DNA from 4 places in the Streptomyces sp. NPDC079141 genome. Region 1 is predicted to be linked to each of the others. Evidence: riboswitches for the same ligand, from Rfam matches in the RefSeq annotation. Region 1 holds a riboswitch; each other region holds the start of a gene.
What was found. Region 1 has a riboswitch for cyclic di-AMP ahead of AB0Q90_RS41475 (M23 family metallopeptidase). Riboswitches for the same ligand answer to the same signal wherever they lie in the genome.
Positions count from the first base shown of each region.

Region 1 (3,389 bases):
GCCGAGGGCCGGAATCCGAAAGGGTTCCGGCCCTCGGTGTTTTTCCCGTGCGCGCACGGTCATCCGGTCGGCCCTCACCGCTCGCCCCCCGCCCCCGCTCCGTGAACCCTGGACGGACGGGACGGTGACCGCCGAGGGCGGGCGTGCATGGTGGGAGACGACTGGTGCGGCCTGGTGGTGACGTGGACGAGGAGGCGCCCTATGCCGGCACCCTCGCCGAGGACGCCGGCCCCGGCCCCGGCGAGCGGCGGCGGATCTCGTACGCCCGTACCTTCGTCCGGCTGCTGCCCGCCCTGCTGATCGTCGGCGGGGCCGTCTACGACTACACCACCCCGGAGACCTTCTCAGCGGCCCCCTTCTTCACCGCGGCGCCCCTGGTCGCCGCCCCGCTCTTCTCCCGCCGCGGCACCGTGCTCACGGGTGTCCTGTCGATCCTGGTCGTTCTCGCGGTGCACATCAGGTTCGACATCGTCTTCGAGGTCGAGGCGGTCACCGAGCTGGTCACCGTGGCGACGGTCTCCGTCCTGGCCGTCCTCATCAACCAGCTCGTGCGCCGCAGTGACGAACGGCTCGCCTCCGCCCGCGAGATCGCCGAGGCCGCCCAGCGCGCCGTCCTGCCCCGGCCCGTCGAACGGATCGGCGGCTTCGACATCGCGGCCTGCTACGAGGCCGCGCAGGCGGACGCGTTCATCGGCGGCGATCTGTACGCGGTGCAGGACAGCCCGTACGGCGTACGGCTCGTGGTCGGCGATGTGCGCGGCAAGGGGATGGGCGCGGTGGCCGCCGTCGCCGTAGTCATCGGGGCCTTCCGGGAGGCCGCCGAGCAGGAGGCGAGCCTGGAAGGGGTCGCGCAGCGGCTGGAGCGGGCGCTGGCGCGCGAGGGCACCCGGCGCGAGGGCACCGACGCCTTCGAGGGGTTCACCACCGCCGTCCTCGCCGAGATCCCGCACGGCGAGGGGGCCGTACGGATCGTCAACCGCGGCCACCCGCCCCCGCTGCTGCTGTACGCCGACGGCACCCTGCGCCCGCTGCCGGCCCCGGAGCCCGCCCTGCCGCTCGGCATGGGCGACCTCGGCAGCTGGCCCGACCGCGCGGCGGAGGCCGTCTTCCCGGCCGGCGCCACCCTGTTGCTCTACACCGACGGCCTGTCCGAGGCCCGCGACCGGCACGGTGCCTTCTACGACCCCCAGCAGCGGCTCACCGGCCGCACCTTCCCCGAGCTCCGCACACTTCTTGCCACCCTCGCCGATGAGGTGCGCCTGCACTCCGGGGGCGGCATGACGGACGACATGGCACTGCTGGCCGTACGCCGCCCTTGATCGTTGTCACCGGGGGTGATCGCGTGGGCGCCCTCCGCATAACAACTGACATACCGTCATTACCTGTGTGGCTCCTGAGCCTTGGCCAACTCGCCCGATTTAGACCCCCGGTGACCCGAAAGTCCAGGCTGAAAACGTTAACGATCAAGTGGAACGGCTTGGAATCCGAGCCCCGGGTCTATTAACGTTCGATAACGCAGCGCGGTCGTCCCAGCCGTCACAAGAGTCGGCTCCGTGCGCACGCGCCGAATCCTGCAAGGGAACCGGGGAACCACCAACTTGGGGTGAATCGGGCGTAGTCAGCCATGCGGAAGCGGCTGATATACGCGCGTAGGAGACCTTCCTGCTCCGAACCCGTCAGCTAACCCGGTAGGCGAGAAGGAAGGAAAGGAGCACGCCCACGTGGCGTCCAACCGCCCTGCCCCTGAAGCCCCGTTCGTGCCGAGCCAGCGAAGTGACGACACCTTCGGCTACGGCGGCTACCGCACCGACGAGGGCCCGTGGGAGGAGTGGAACCCGACCGCGGAATCCATTCGCCCGGTACGCGGCAAGCACCGGGTCGCCAAGCAGCGCGGCGGGGGACTCGCCCGCAGCTCCACGGTTCTCGGCGTCGGCGTCATAGCCGCCGTCGGCGCGGGCGGCATGGCCAGCGCGCAGTCCGGCAAGCCGCCGGTCGCGATCACCATGCCCGACCTGCCGCTGATCAACGACTCCGCGGACGAGGCCCCCGCGACCGAGGCCACCCCGCTCAGCAACATCGGCGTCACCTCCACCGACACCGACCAGGGCGCCGCCGACGCCGGTGAGGCGCTGCGCGCCCGGATCATCGCCCAGGCCGAGCAGCAGCAGGACCAGGTCGACACCAAGGCCGCCGAGGCCGCCGCCGCTGCCGCCGAGAAGGCCGCCGCCGAAGCCGCGGAGAAGGCCGAGAAGGAGGCGGAGGCCAAGGCCGCCGCCGCCAAGGCCAAGGCCGAGGAGGAGGCCCGCGAGAAGGCCGAGGCCGAGCGCCTCGCCGCCCTCGCCAAGCAGTTCGCGCTGCCGACCTCCTCGTACACGATCACCTCGACCTTCGGTCAGGCCGGCTCGCTGTGGTCCTCCGGGTACCACACCGGCCTCGACTTCGCGGCGCCCACGGGCACGCTCATCAAGGCCGTGCACACCGGCACGATCACCTCGGCCGGCTGGGACGGCTCCTACGGCTACAAGACGGTGCTCACCCTGGAGGACGGCACCGAGATCTGGTACGCCCACCAGTCGTCGATCAGCGTCAGCGTCGGGCAGAAGGTCACCACGGGCGACGTCATCGGCCGCGTCGGCGCGACCGGCAACGTGACCGGGGCGCACCTGCACATGGAGGTCCACCCCGAGGGCTCCACCTCCGGCATCGACCCGCTGGCCTGGCTGCGCAGCAAGGGCCTCACCCCCTGAACGCACGCGCTCACTGAACCCCGGCAGTCCTGACGCTCACCCCCCGACGTCAGGGCTGCCGGTTTCGCGTGGCACGGCCGGTGAGCTGTCCTACGACCGGTACGGGTTGTACGCGGGATAGGCGGGGTACGCAGGCTGCGCGGGGTAGGCGGGCTGCGCCGGATACCCGTACACGCCGTGCACGCCGTGCACCGGCCAGGGCGGTGCGGCCACCGGCGGCGCGCTGACCCGGGCGGCGTGGTCGAGGGCCGGGCGGGCGATCTCCCGGCGCCGCCACAGCTCGTGCAGCAGCTCCCGTTCCCGTACGACGAAGTCGGCGCCCGCGCGTCCGCGACGCCCCCGGTGCCGCAGGAACGCCAGGGAGGTCGCGTACGCCTCGTACTGCGCCACCTCCCGCGCCGCCCGCTTCCCGGCGTGGCGCCGCGCGTACTGCCGGGCCAGGCGCCGCGCCCGCATCGAGGCCAGCGCGAACGGCTCGCCCGGCGTCAGCCACCCGGCGACGGCGTAGGCGGGCAGCTCCTCCCGCACGGTGCGCAGCTCGCGCTGCCGCGTCCAGATCACCAGCCAGGTCAGCAGCCCGAAGGCCGGCACCATGATCGCCGCGTACACGGCGAAGAAGCCGTACGGCCCGAACGTGGACGA
Region 1 covers NZ_JBFBLP010000033.1:8,289-11,677, forward strand. Annotated here, with positions in the region: gene AB0Q90_RS41470 (PP2C family protein-serine/threonine phosphatase) at 255-1,319, shown strand; cyclic di-AMP (ydaO/yuaA leader) riboswitch at 1,553-1,710, shown strand; gene AB0Q90_RS41475 (M23 family metallopeptidase) at 1,722-2,747, shown strand; gene AB0Q90_RS41480 (PrsW family intramembrane metalloprotease) at 2,838-3,389, opposite strand, start outside.

Region 2 (3,389 bases), on a different contig from region 1:
TCCGGCTCGTCGAACACCTGCCCGCCGACCGGGTGCGCGGCCTGATCGGGCCCTGGTCGCACCAGTACCCCGACCGCGGCCTGCCGCCCGGCCCGGCGATCGGCTTCCTCCAGGAGACCCTGCGCTGGTGGGACCACTGGCTGAAGGGCACCGACACCGGGGCGATGCGGGAACCCCTCCTGCGCTCCTACGTCAGCGACTCCCACCCGCCGGCCACGGTCTACGACACCCTGCCGGGCCGCTGGGTCGGCGAGCCCGCCTGGCCCTCCCCGAACGTGCGGACCGTGACGTACGCCCTCCAGGGCGCCCCCGCGCTCGTCCGCTCGCCGATGCAGACCGGCCTCGACGCCGGTCGCTTCCTGCCGTCCGGGAACGACGCCGATCTGCCGCCCGACCAGCGGGAGGAGGACGCGCGCTCGGCCTGCTTCGAGTTCGCGGTGGGCCAGGAGACCTGGGCGCTGGGCAGACCGCGGGTGCGGCTGCGGCTGACCTCGGAGGTGCCGCGCGGGCAGGTGATCGCCCGGGTGTGCGACGTGGCCCCCGACGGCTCCTCGACGCTGGTCACGCGCGGGGTGCTGAACCTCTCCGCCCGCCTCGGCCGCGACCGGGCGGTGCCGTGGGAGCCGGGCGCCACTCAGGACGTCTCCTTCGAGCTGAACGGCATCGGCCATGCCTTCCCGGCCGGCCACCGCATCCGGCTCGCGGTGTCCTCGGCGTACTGGCCGTGGATCTGGCCGCAGCCGGAGTCGGCGGCGGGCTTCACCCTGGACCCCGCGGGCAGCTTCCTGGAACTGCCGGTACGCGCGCGTGAGGCCTCTTCGAGCGTGGCATTCGAGGAGCCGGAACAGGCCGAGCCCATCGGCGTGAACTACCCGATCACCCTGGACGAACCGCGCCCCGAGCGGCTGGTCGTGCGTGACGTGGCCAAGGACGAGTGGCGGCTGGAGGTCGACCCGCGCAACGGCGGCACGCGCGTGTACCCGGACGGTCTTGAGTTCACCGAGGACGCGCTGGAGACGTACACGATCCGCGGCTCCGATCCCCTGTCCGCCCGGGCCCGCTCGGAGTGGTCGATCCGGCTGCACCGCCCGGAACTCGCGTGGGACACGACCGTCCGGACCCGTTCGGAGCTCACCTGCGAGGCGACGGACTTCGTCACCTCCAGCGAGGTGATCTGCACGGAGGGCGGAGAGGTGGTCTTCCACCGGACGTGGGAGAAGCGGATTCCACGGACGGCGGGCTGACTGCCACTTAGGGGACGAATAGCCTTTTTGCCCGATTCGGGATGCTTCCGCATGCGCGTGAGTTGACTCACGCCCGCACCCGCACAGGCGTCACACAGGCTTCGCCGTACGACCCTTTGCGGGCCGTCAGTTGAGGCTTGGCGACCGCAAAGGTTCAACCACCACGCATCCGTTGCGCAAAGATCAAACCGCTCGATATGTGAATCCGGTACTTGTTCCGGACATGTGCTCTCGCATACGTTCCCGGCCTGTCGGGCGGACGCCGAATCCTGCCGCCGCCCGGCTCCACCGAGATCTTCGTACGGCAGGAGCGGGGGACCCAGGTAAGTCGCCGGACCGGGCGTCTTCGGACACACCGGTACGGCTTGGGGTGAAGTCGCGCCCTTCATGTGCGCGGCCGGGCAGCTCCCGCCCGAACCCGACAGCTCACCTCGCAGGCGACGGAGAGGAACTTCGCCATGCCTGCTGCCGCTCAGCACCGTCGCACCAGCCGCGTCGCCCGTAAGCTCGCCGTCCTCGGCACCGGAGCCGCCGTGCTCGCGCTGCCCTTCATCGGCGCGACCAGCGCCTCCGCGGCCACCCCGACCGTCACCACCGCCGCCTCGCTGGGGTACGCCAACAACCTCGACGGCTGGATCCGGGCATCCCTCCAGGTCATGGCCCAGAACGGGATCCCCGGCACGTACGACGGCATCTACCGCAACGTCATGCGGGAGTCCTCCGGCAACCAGTACGCGATCAACAACTGGGACTCCAACGCCGCCGCGGGCACCCCGTCCAAGGGCCTGCTCCAGGTCATCGACCCGACCTTCCAGGCGTACCACGTGTCCGGCACGTCCTACGACCCCTACGACCCGGTCGCGAACATCACCGCCGCCTGCAACTACGCCGCCCAGCGGTACGGCTCGATCGACAACGTGTGGGGCGCCTACTAAGGCCTGTCCCAGGCCTGGGGAAAGAGTCTTTCGAGGACGACGGCGATGCCGTCGTCCTCGTTCGACAGCGTGACCTCGTCGGCGACCGCCTTGAGTTCGGGGTGGGCGTTGGCCATGGCGACGCCGTGGGCCGCCCAGTCGAACATCGGGATGTCGTTGGGCATGTCGCCGAAGGCGATCGTCCGGTCCGGGCCGAGCCCCAGATACTCGGCGGCCAGCGCGAGCCCCGTCGCCTTGGTGATGCCGCATGGCTGAAGTTCGACGGTCCCGGGGCCGGACATGGTGACGGTCGCGAGGGAACCGACCACCGAACGCGCCGTCGCCGCCAACTGGTCGTCGGACAGGTCGGGATGGCGCAGCAGCACCTTGCTGATCGGCTCGCACCACAGGTCGTCACGGCGCCCCACCCGTACCGCGGGCAGCGTGGGGTGCGGCATCAGATAGCCGGGCTCGATGAGCGTGAGCCCGTCGACTCCGTCCTGGTCGACCGCCGCGTACACCTGCCCGACCTCGGCCTCGATCTTGCCGAGCGCGGTTTCGGCCAGCTCCCGGTCCAGGGTGACGGACCACAGCAGCCGGTCCGCGCCGGCGTCGTACACCTGCGCGCCCTGCCCGCACACCGCGAGCCCCGTGCTGCCGAGGTCGTCCAGCAACGGCCGTACTCTCGGCGCCGGCCGACCCGTCACCACCAAATGCCGGGCACCGGCCGCCGCCACCCGCGCGAGCGCGCCGAGCGACCGGTCGGAGAGCGTGTCGTCGCCTCGGAGCAGCGTTCCGTCCAGATCGGTGGCGATGAGTGAATATGCGATGGGTGCGGCCATGATCAGAGAATACGGACAGGACGCCCCTGCGACTCAGCGCGAACCGGACGACCACGGCGTCCTCCGCCGCCCCTCCCGCCGCTCCCAACTCCCCTGTCACGATCAGCTTTTCCCTCCCATCGGTGGTGAGATGGGAGCACTGTGCTGACGGAAGAGGGGCAAGTGGCATGACGGAACAGGGCAGGACCTTCTCGACGCATCTCCGGGATGCCGCCGTCGGCATTCTGGAGCGCTTCCCGGAGGAGCTGAAGCCCGAGATATACGCGCTGTCCTTCCGCATCTGGCGCGTCGACGACGACGACCGCCGCCCGTACGTCGCCATCGGCTACAACACGGAGACCCAGTACGAGTTGGAACGGCACCCGGAGGACCCGGGCGAGGCCCGCTGG
Region 2 covers NZ_JBFBLP010000008.1:177,823-181,211, reverse strand. Annotated here, with positions in the region: gene AB0Q90_RS22905 (CocE/NonD family hydrolase) at 1-1,244, shown strand, start outside; cyclic di-AMP (ydaO/yuaA leader) riboswitch at 1,495-1,697, shown strand; gene AB0Q90_RS22900 (transglycosylase SLT domain-containing protein) at 1,703-2,179, shown strand; gene AB0Q90_RS22895 (HAD family hydrolase) at 2,176-3,000, opposite strand; gene AB0Q90_RS22890 (hypothetical protein) at 3,168-3,389, shown strand, end outside.
Region 2: another riboswitch for cyclic di-AMP. It lies ahead of AB0Q90_RS22900 (transglycosylase SLT domain-containing protein); the one in region 1 lies ahead of AB0Q90_RS41475 (M23 family metallopeptidase).

Region 3 (3,389 bases), on a different contig from region 1:
TGTACATTTTTTACAGAGACAGCTCTGTCAGCTCTGTCGCGAGGAGGGGGTTCCCCATGACCCGACCGTCCGCACCGTCCGCACCGTCCGCCCGCTACGTCCTGCCCGAGTTCACGGAACGCACCAGCTACGGGAGCCGGACGATGGATCCGTACTCGAAGCTGCTGGAGGAGCGGATCGTCTTCCTCGGGACGCAGGTCGACGACGCCTCGGCGAACGACGTGATGGCGCAGTTCATGTATCTGGAGCACAAGGACCCGGACCGGGAGATCTCCCTGTACGTCAACTCTCCCGGCGGCTCGTTCAGCGCCATGTCCGCGATCTACGACACCATGCAGTACGTCGCCTGCGACGTGGAGACGATCCTGCTGGGGCAGGCCGGGCCGACCGCCGCGGTGCTGCTGGCCGCGGGCACTCCGGGCAAGCGGTACGCGCTGCCCGACGCGCGCGTGGTGATCAGCCAGCCCGCGCTGCCGGAGCCGGTGCAGGGTCAGGCGAGCGACCTGGCCATCCAGGCGGACGAACTGACGCGCATCCGGACCCGCCTGGAGGAGATGCTCGTACGCCACACCGGGCGCAGCCCGGAGCAGGTGAGCGCGGACATCGAGCGGGACAAGGTGCTGAACGCGCAAGAGGCGCTGGAGTACGGGCTCGTGGACGGCATCATCCCCAGCCGCAAGGCCTCCCGCCCCGCCCCCGGCGCGAGGTGAGCCGCGGATGCTGCCACCGGAGCTGCCGCCCCTGCCCGCACTCACGCGCGCGGAGGGCGAGTTGATCGACCGTTACCTCGATGTGGTCGACCTGCTCGGCAGGATCAACCCCGCGCACCACGGGGACACCTACCGCGGACTGCGCGCCGCCCAGGCCCTGGTGAGCAGGGCGGCCGAGCTGCGGGACGCGCTGACGCTGATGCACCAGCGCGGCGAGACCGAGCTGCACGCCCCCACGCTGGCGCGTGCGCTGCGGGTGCTGGACGGCGAGCGCCGCACCGCTCGCGTCACCGTGCCCCCACGCCCCGACAGTTGACGGGGCGCGACTCCGGTCCGGAGCGTCCGGCGAGCTGACGAGACGTCCGGACCGGAGTCGAAACGGACCAAAAGAGGTACCCCCTTTCGGCGTAGTCGCCCGTCCTCTTGCAGGCCCGTCAAGGTTGCGCAACGCGCGTAGCCCCGCGGCGGAATTGGTCGTTCCGGTGCTGGTCCGGGCATCCCCAGCACCCTCGACAGTCATTCGAACAGCCCAGTGTCCACCCGAACGGGTGAGTGGTGACTAACACCACAAATCCTCGGTTCTGTTGGGCTTTTCGGACATCCGTGAGTCAAGATCCCTGTCTGACGACAAGCCCCCGCCGCAGCGGCGGGGCGGTCCGGGCGGACGCCGAGTCCTGCCGCCGCCCGGATGACCGAGTCGACAGGAGTGGATCGGCAGGAGTGGAGGACCCAAGCATGACGGGTCGCCGGCACGGACGACTGTCCGGACCGAGCAGCCCTTGGGGTGAAGCCGCGGCAACGCGGCCGGGCCACTTCGCCAGCCCGAATCCGACAGGTCATCCTTCACAGGCGGCTGACGAAGGGTTGCGCATGACTGCGCTCAATCGTGTCCCGTCGCTGATGGCCCGGGCCGGTACGGCCTCGGCACTGACCATCGCCGCCGTGGGCGGCTCGATCGTGGCCCCCGGCTTCGCCGCCGAAGCAGAGGCGGCCACACCGGCGACGAAGGCACTCCAGGTCGCGGAGTCCAAGAAGGGCTCCCCCTACAAGTACGGCGCCACCGGTCCACGCCGCTTCGACTGCTCCGGGCTCACGCTGTACTCGTACAAGAAGGCGGGCAAGAGCCTGCCGCGCACAGCGGCCCAGCAGTACAACAAGACCCGCCACATCACCGCCAAGAACCGCAAGGCCGGCGACCTGGTGTTCTTCCACTCGGGATCGAACGTCTACCACGTCGGTATCTACGCCGGGAAGGGGAAGATCTGGCACGCCCCCAAGACCGGGGATGTGGTGCGTCTGCAGAAGATCTGGACCAGCAGCGTCTGGTACGGCCGGGTGAGCTGACCGGCGCCCGAGGGACGGCGGCGACCTGACCCGCCGCCGTCCCGACGGGCCCTCATACCACCGTCTCCAGGAGCAGCGCCGCCCCCAGAGCCGTCAGCGCGGTGCCCGTGACGGCCTCGACGACCCGGGCGGCACGCGGCCGGCGCAGCCACCGGCCCAGCCGGTCCACCAGCAGGGCCACCGCCGGGAACCACAGCAGGGCGAACACCACCACGATCAGTGCCAGCAGCAGCGTCCGGGGCAGCGCGGGAGCGCCCGCGGGCACGAACTGCGGCAGCAGGCTCAGGAAGGTGATCGGCGCCTTGGGGTTCAGGGCGTTGGTGACGAACCCCTGCCGCAACGGACGCGCGGCCGGCGGCGCCTCGTCGGGTGCGATGGTCCGCGGCCGGCGCAGATCCAGCAGGGTCCGGGCGCCCAGGTACAACACATAGGCGCCGCCGAGCAGTTGGAGCGTCCGGAACAGCGCGGGCACGGCGGTCAGCACGGCGGCGACCCCGGCCACCGCCAGTGCCGTGTGCAGCAGCAGCCCGCCCGCGATGCCGAGCGCGCAGGCGATGCCGGCCCGGCGTGAGACCAGGGCGTTGCGTACGACGACGGTGAAGTCGGCGCCGGGCATGGCGACCATGCCGGCCGCGACCCCGGTGAAGGCGATGAGCTGTCCGTCCATGACGCCAGCCTGCCGCGCCGGAGCCTTCAGCAGGTATTACGAGTATTCTGGGTCTTCCTTAAGCAATGCTTTAGGCAGGACGCCATGTACGACCCCACACGGCTCGCCGCGCTGGTCGCCGTCGCGGAGGCCGGCTCCATCACCCGGGCCGCGGAACGCCTCGGCTACACCCCGCCCGCGCTCTCCCAGCAACTGGCCAAGCTGGAGCGGGAGGCGGGCACCACCCTGCTGGTCCGCCACCACCGCGGCACGCGGCTGACCGGGGCGGGCGAGCTGCTGGTGGCCCGGGCCCGCCGGGTGCTGGACGAGCTGGAGCAGGCGCGGCACGAACTGGCCCGGCTGACCGGGCTGTCCGGCGGCACGCTCCGGCTCGGCACCTTCCAGACCGCGGGCGTGCATCTGCTGCCGCCGGTGCTGAGCGCGTTCCGCCGGGCCCATCCGGACGTGGAACTGACCGTCGCCAACCATGAACCGCCGGCCGGGGTCGCCGCGGTGGCCGCCGGTGAGATCGATCTGGCGCTGACCCACACCTATGAGCCGGCCGAGCCGGTGCCGCTGCCGGCCTCCGTCACTCTGGAGCCGCTGCTGGTGGAGGAGTTGGTCCTGGTGACCGCCCCCGGCCATGTCCTCGCCTCGGGCGGCGCACGGCTCCCGCTGGCCGAGCTCGC
Region 3 covers NZ_JBFBLP010000003.1:155,373-158,761, reverse strand. Annotated here, with positions in the region: gene AB0Q90_RS10420 (ATP-dependent Clp protease proteolytic subunit) at 57-710, shown strand; gene AB0Q90_RS10415 (hypothetical protein) at 718-1,026, shown strand; cyclic di-AMP (ydaO/yuaA leader) riboswitch at 1,391-1,577, shown strand; gene AB0Q90_RS10410 (C40 family peptidase) at 1,581-2,054, shown strand; gene AB0Q90_RS10405 (LysE family translocator) at 2,107-2,721, opposite strand; gene AB0Q90_RS10400 (LysR family transcriptional regulator) at 2,806-3,389, shown strand, end outside.
Region 3: another riboswitch for cyclic di-AMP. It lies ahead of AB0Q90_RS10410 (C40 family peptidase); the one in region 1 lies ahead of AB0Q90_RS41475 (M23 family metallopeptidase).

Region 4 (3,389 bases), on a different contig from region 1:
GCTGCTCGGTGGCGTCGTAGCCGACCAGCTCGGGGCCGATCTGCTCGATGACGGCCAGGACGGCCTTCTCGACACCCTTGCCCTGGTAGCGGTTCGGGTCACCGTCGCGGAGCTCGATGGCCTCGAAGGCGCCGGTGGAAGCGCCGGACGGAACGGCGGCACGACCCGTGCTGCCGTCGTCGAGGCCGACCTCGACCTCGACCGTGGGGTTGCCTCGGGAGTCCAGGATTTCCCGGGCTACGACGACGTCGATGGACGGCACGAGCATCTCCTTCTTGGGATGTGACGCTGGAAGTGCGGGGCACGTGAGCCTTGCGACTAGAGCCTAACCGCCTCCGGGACATCGGCCAGCCGACCGACCGTCCCGTGGACAAGGACAGACGGTACCTATTGTTTCCCGACGGAACAAAGGGTCGATGCCCTTAACTATGGGTGACCTGCAGAAAGACGGGTGGGAAAAGAAGACCCCGCCCCGGTGCGTACGGGGGAATACGCACCGAAGCGGGGAGCCCGTGGGGACGGGGGGTGACCCTCACGAGGCCTTCATTGTGAAGGACACGTCTATGAGGGCACTGTGGTTCGGCTACGGGACTACTTGAGGTGCAGCTGCTGACCGGGGTAGATCAGGTCGGCGTCCTCGACGATGTCCTTGTTCAGCTTGAAGAGCTTCTCCCAGCCGCCCTTGACGTCGTGCTCCTCGGCGATGGTGCTGAGGGTGTCGCCGGCGACGACCTTGTACTCGCCGTCACCCTTCTTGACCTTCTTGCCGGTCGGGGTGGTGACGGTCTTCTTGGCGGCCGGACGCTCGGTGGAGCGGGAGGCCGGCTGCTCGGTCTCACGCGTCGTGGGGGCCGTCGTGGTGGTCTCCGAGGAGCCGCTGGAGCTGCCGGTGTACGAGGCGCTCGACAGGCCCACGCCACAGGACGGCCAGGCGCCCTTGCCCTGGCCCGCGAGGACCTTCTCGGCGATCTCGATCTGCTGCGCCTTGCTGGCCTGGTCGGCGGTGGAGGCGTACTGCGTGCCGCCGTACGCGGCCCAGGTGGAGGCCGAGAACTGGAGGCCGCCGTAGTAGCCGTTGCCGGTGTTGATGGACCAGTTGCCGCCGGACTCGCACTGGGCGACGGCGTCCCACTCGGAGGCGGTGGCGGCGGAGGCGTTGCCGGCCGCCATCAGCGGGGCGGCCACGGCGGCGCCGGTGACACCGGCGATGGCGATGGCGCGGGTGGCCTTGGACGGACGACGGTGCTTGCCCTTGCCGGAAAACAGCATGGATCGATCCCCTCACCGACGCCTGCGAGGTGAGCTGTCGGGTTCGGGCCGGTTGAGTGCCCGGACGCGCAACGGTCGGTGCGCGACTTCACCCCAAGCCGGATCCAGCTCAACTGCTGGGCCCGGCACTTACCTTGGGTCCCCCGCTCCTGCCTACGGCGCATGACGCGACGACTGTTCCCGTACGGCCACCGGCAGGATTCGGCGTGCGGCAGTCGGGGCCCGCTGCTGCGAGCGGTCATGACCGTAGACACGCGATCCGCGGAATTTCAAAGACGATCAGGGCTTCTGAGACTCATCCCACACTTTCGCCAAAACGGACATTCAGTGCGAAGCGTGACGCGAACTCCCGCTACTTTTCGCCCGGTTCGACCCCTACTTCGAGGGTCTGACCGGGGATGATGAGGTCGGGGTCAGTGCCGACGGTCGCCTTGTTCTCGGCATAGAGGCCGCGCCATCCGCCGTTGAGGTCAAGGGAGTCGGCGATGCCCGTGAGGCTGTCCCCGTTGCGGACGGTGTACGAGCCGTCGGCGGCGTCGCGCGCGACCGCGTCGCCGCGGGAGGCGTGCCGGCCGGCGGAGTCCGCACGGTCGTCGGTGGTTTCCTCGTCGGCGCTGTCGCCGCGGTGGCGGCCCGTGCCGGTGTCGATGAGGGCGGAATCACCCTCACCCTGACCCGAGTTGTCCGAGTTGTCGCCCTCGGTCCCGTCTGTGGATTCGCTGTCGGATTCCTGGGAGTCACCGGATTCGGTGGACTCCTCGGACTCGGCGGACTTCGAAGGCTTGGCGGACTTGTCGGACTTGGCCGAGTTGTCCGATGCGTCGACCGAAGGCGATTCGGTGGACGAGCCGTCGATCGAGTCGAGCAGACCGGAGGAACCGGAGGAGTCCGACGAATCGGAAGAGTCGGATGAACCGGTCGAACCGGTCGCGTCTTCCGCGACGCCCGTGTCGACGTCGACCGAACCCGACTTCTCGTCAAGGCCGGAGAGGGGGCCGCAGGTGGGCCAGGCCGCGAGGCCCTGGTCCGCGAGGATCCGCTCGGCGACCGCTATCTGCTGGGAGCGGCTGGCCAGGTCGGCGCTGGCCGCGTACGTCGTACCGCCGTACTCCTCCCAGTTCTCCTGGGTGACCTGAAGGCCGCCGTAGTAGCCGTTGCCGCTGTTCTCGCTCCAGGAGCCGCCGCTCTCGCACTCCGCGACCCGGTCCCAGGTGTTGCCCTCGGCGGCGCTTGCGCCCGTGGCGCCGAGGAGCGGGATGGCGATGGCGGAGCCGGTCACTCCGGCCGCGACGATGAGAGCCGGGGCCTGGCGGGGGCGACGGTGACGACCGTTCCCGGAGAGCATGCGGGGGCCTTTCGCGAGACAGCAGAGATCGGCGCGGCGGGTGACACGAGGGGCCGCGCTGACGAGTGAACGTATCGGCAGACGATCACTTGTCACAAGTTAATGCCGCGCAGATCACGTGAAGATCACAGACTTGAGGGCGTGTCACCTTCACCTCGGGCGTGGACAGTCACCCGGTCGAGATGCCGCTCGGCGTGAACTCGACCGGCAGTGTGCGCAGTCCGCGCATGATGAGGCCGCCGCGCCAGCGCAGCTCGGCCGGATCCGCCGCGAGCCGGAGATCCGGGAGCCGGGTGAGGAGGGTCGCCAGCGCGGTCTGGCCCTCCAGGCGGGCGAGCGGGGCGCCGAGGCAGTAGTGGATGCCGTGGCCGTAGCCGAGATGCTGGTTGTCGCGGCGGGAGAGGTCCAGGGTGTCGGGGTCGGCGAACCGCTCCGGGTCCCGGTCGGCGGCGGCGAGGACGACGAGGACGGGGTCGCCGGCGGCGATGTCCTGCCCGCCGATGGTGAGCGGGCGGGTGGCGAACCGCCAGGTGGCGAGCTCCACGGGGCCGTCGTAGCGCAGGAGTTCCTCCACGCCGGTCTCCAGGAGGCCGGTCTCCCGCCGCGCGAGCGAGCTCTGCAGCCGGGCGCGCTGCTCGGGGTGGGTGAGCAGGGCGTAGGTGCCGTTGCCGATGAGGTTGACGGTCGTCTCGAAGCCGGCGAACAGGAGGATGAAGGCCATGGCGGCGGCCTCGTTCTCGGTGAGGTGCTCGCCGTGGTCGGAGGCGCGGATGAG
Region 4 covers NZ_JBFBLP010000022.1:47,710-51,098, reverse strand. Annotated here, with positions in the region: gene eno (phosphopyruvate hydratase) at 1-268, opposite strand, end outside; gene AB0Q90_RS37625 (transglycosylase family protein) at 592-1,269, opposite strand; cyclic di-AMP (ydaO/yuaA leader) riboswitch at 1,274-1,440, opposite strand; gene AB0Q90_RS37620 (transglycosylase family protein) at 1,622-2,614, opposite strand; gene AB0Q90_RS37615 (cytochrome P450) at 2,784-3,389, opposite strand, start outside.
Region 4: another riboswitch for cyclic di-AMP. It lies ahead of AB0Q90_RS37625 (transglycosylase family protein); the one in region 1 lies ahead of AB0Q90_RS41475 (M23 family metallopeptidase).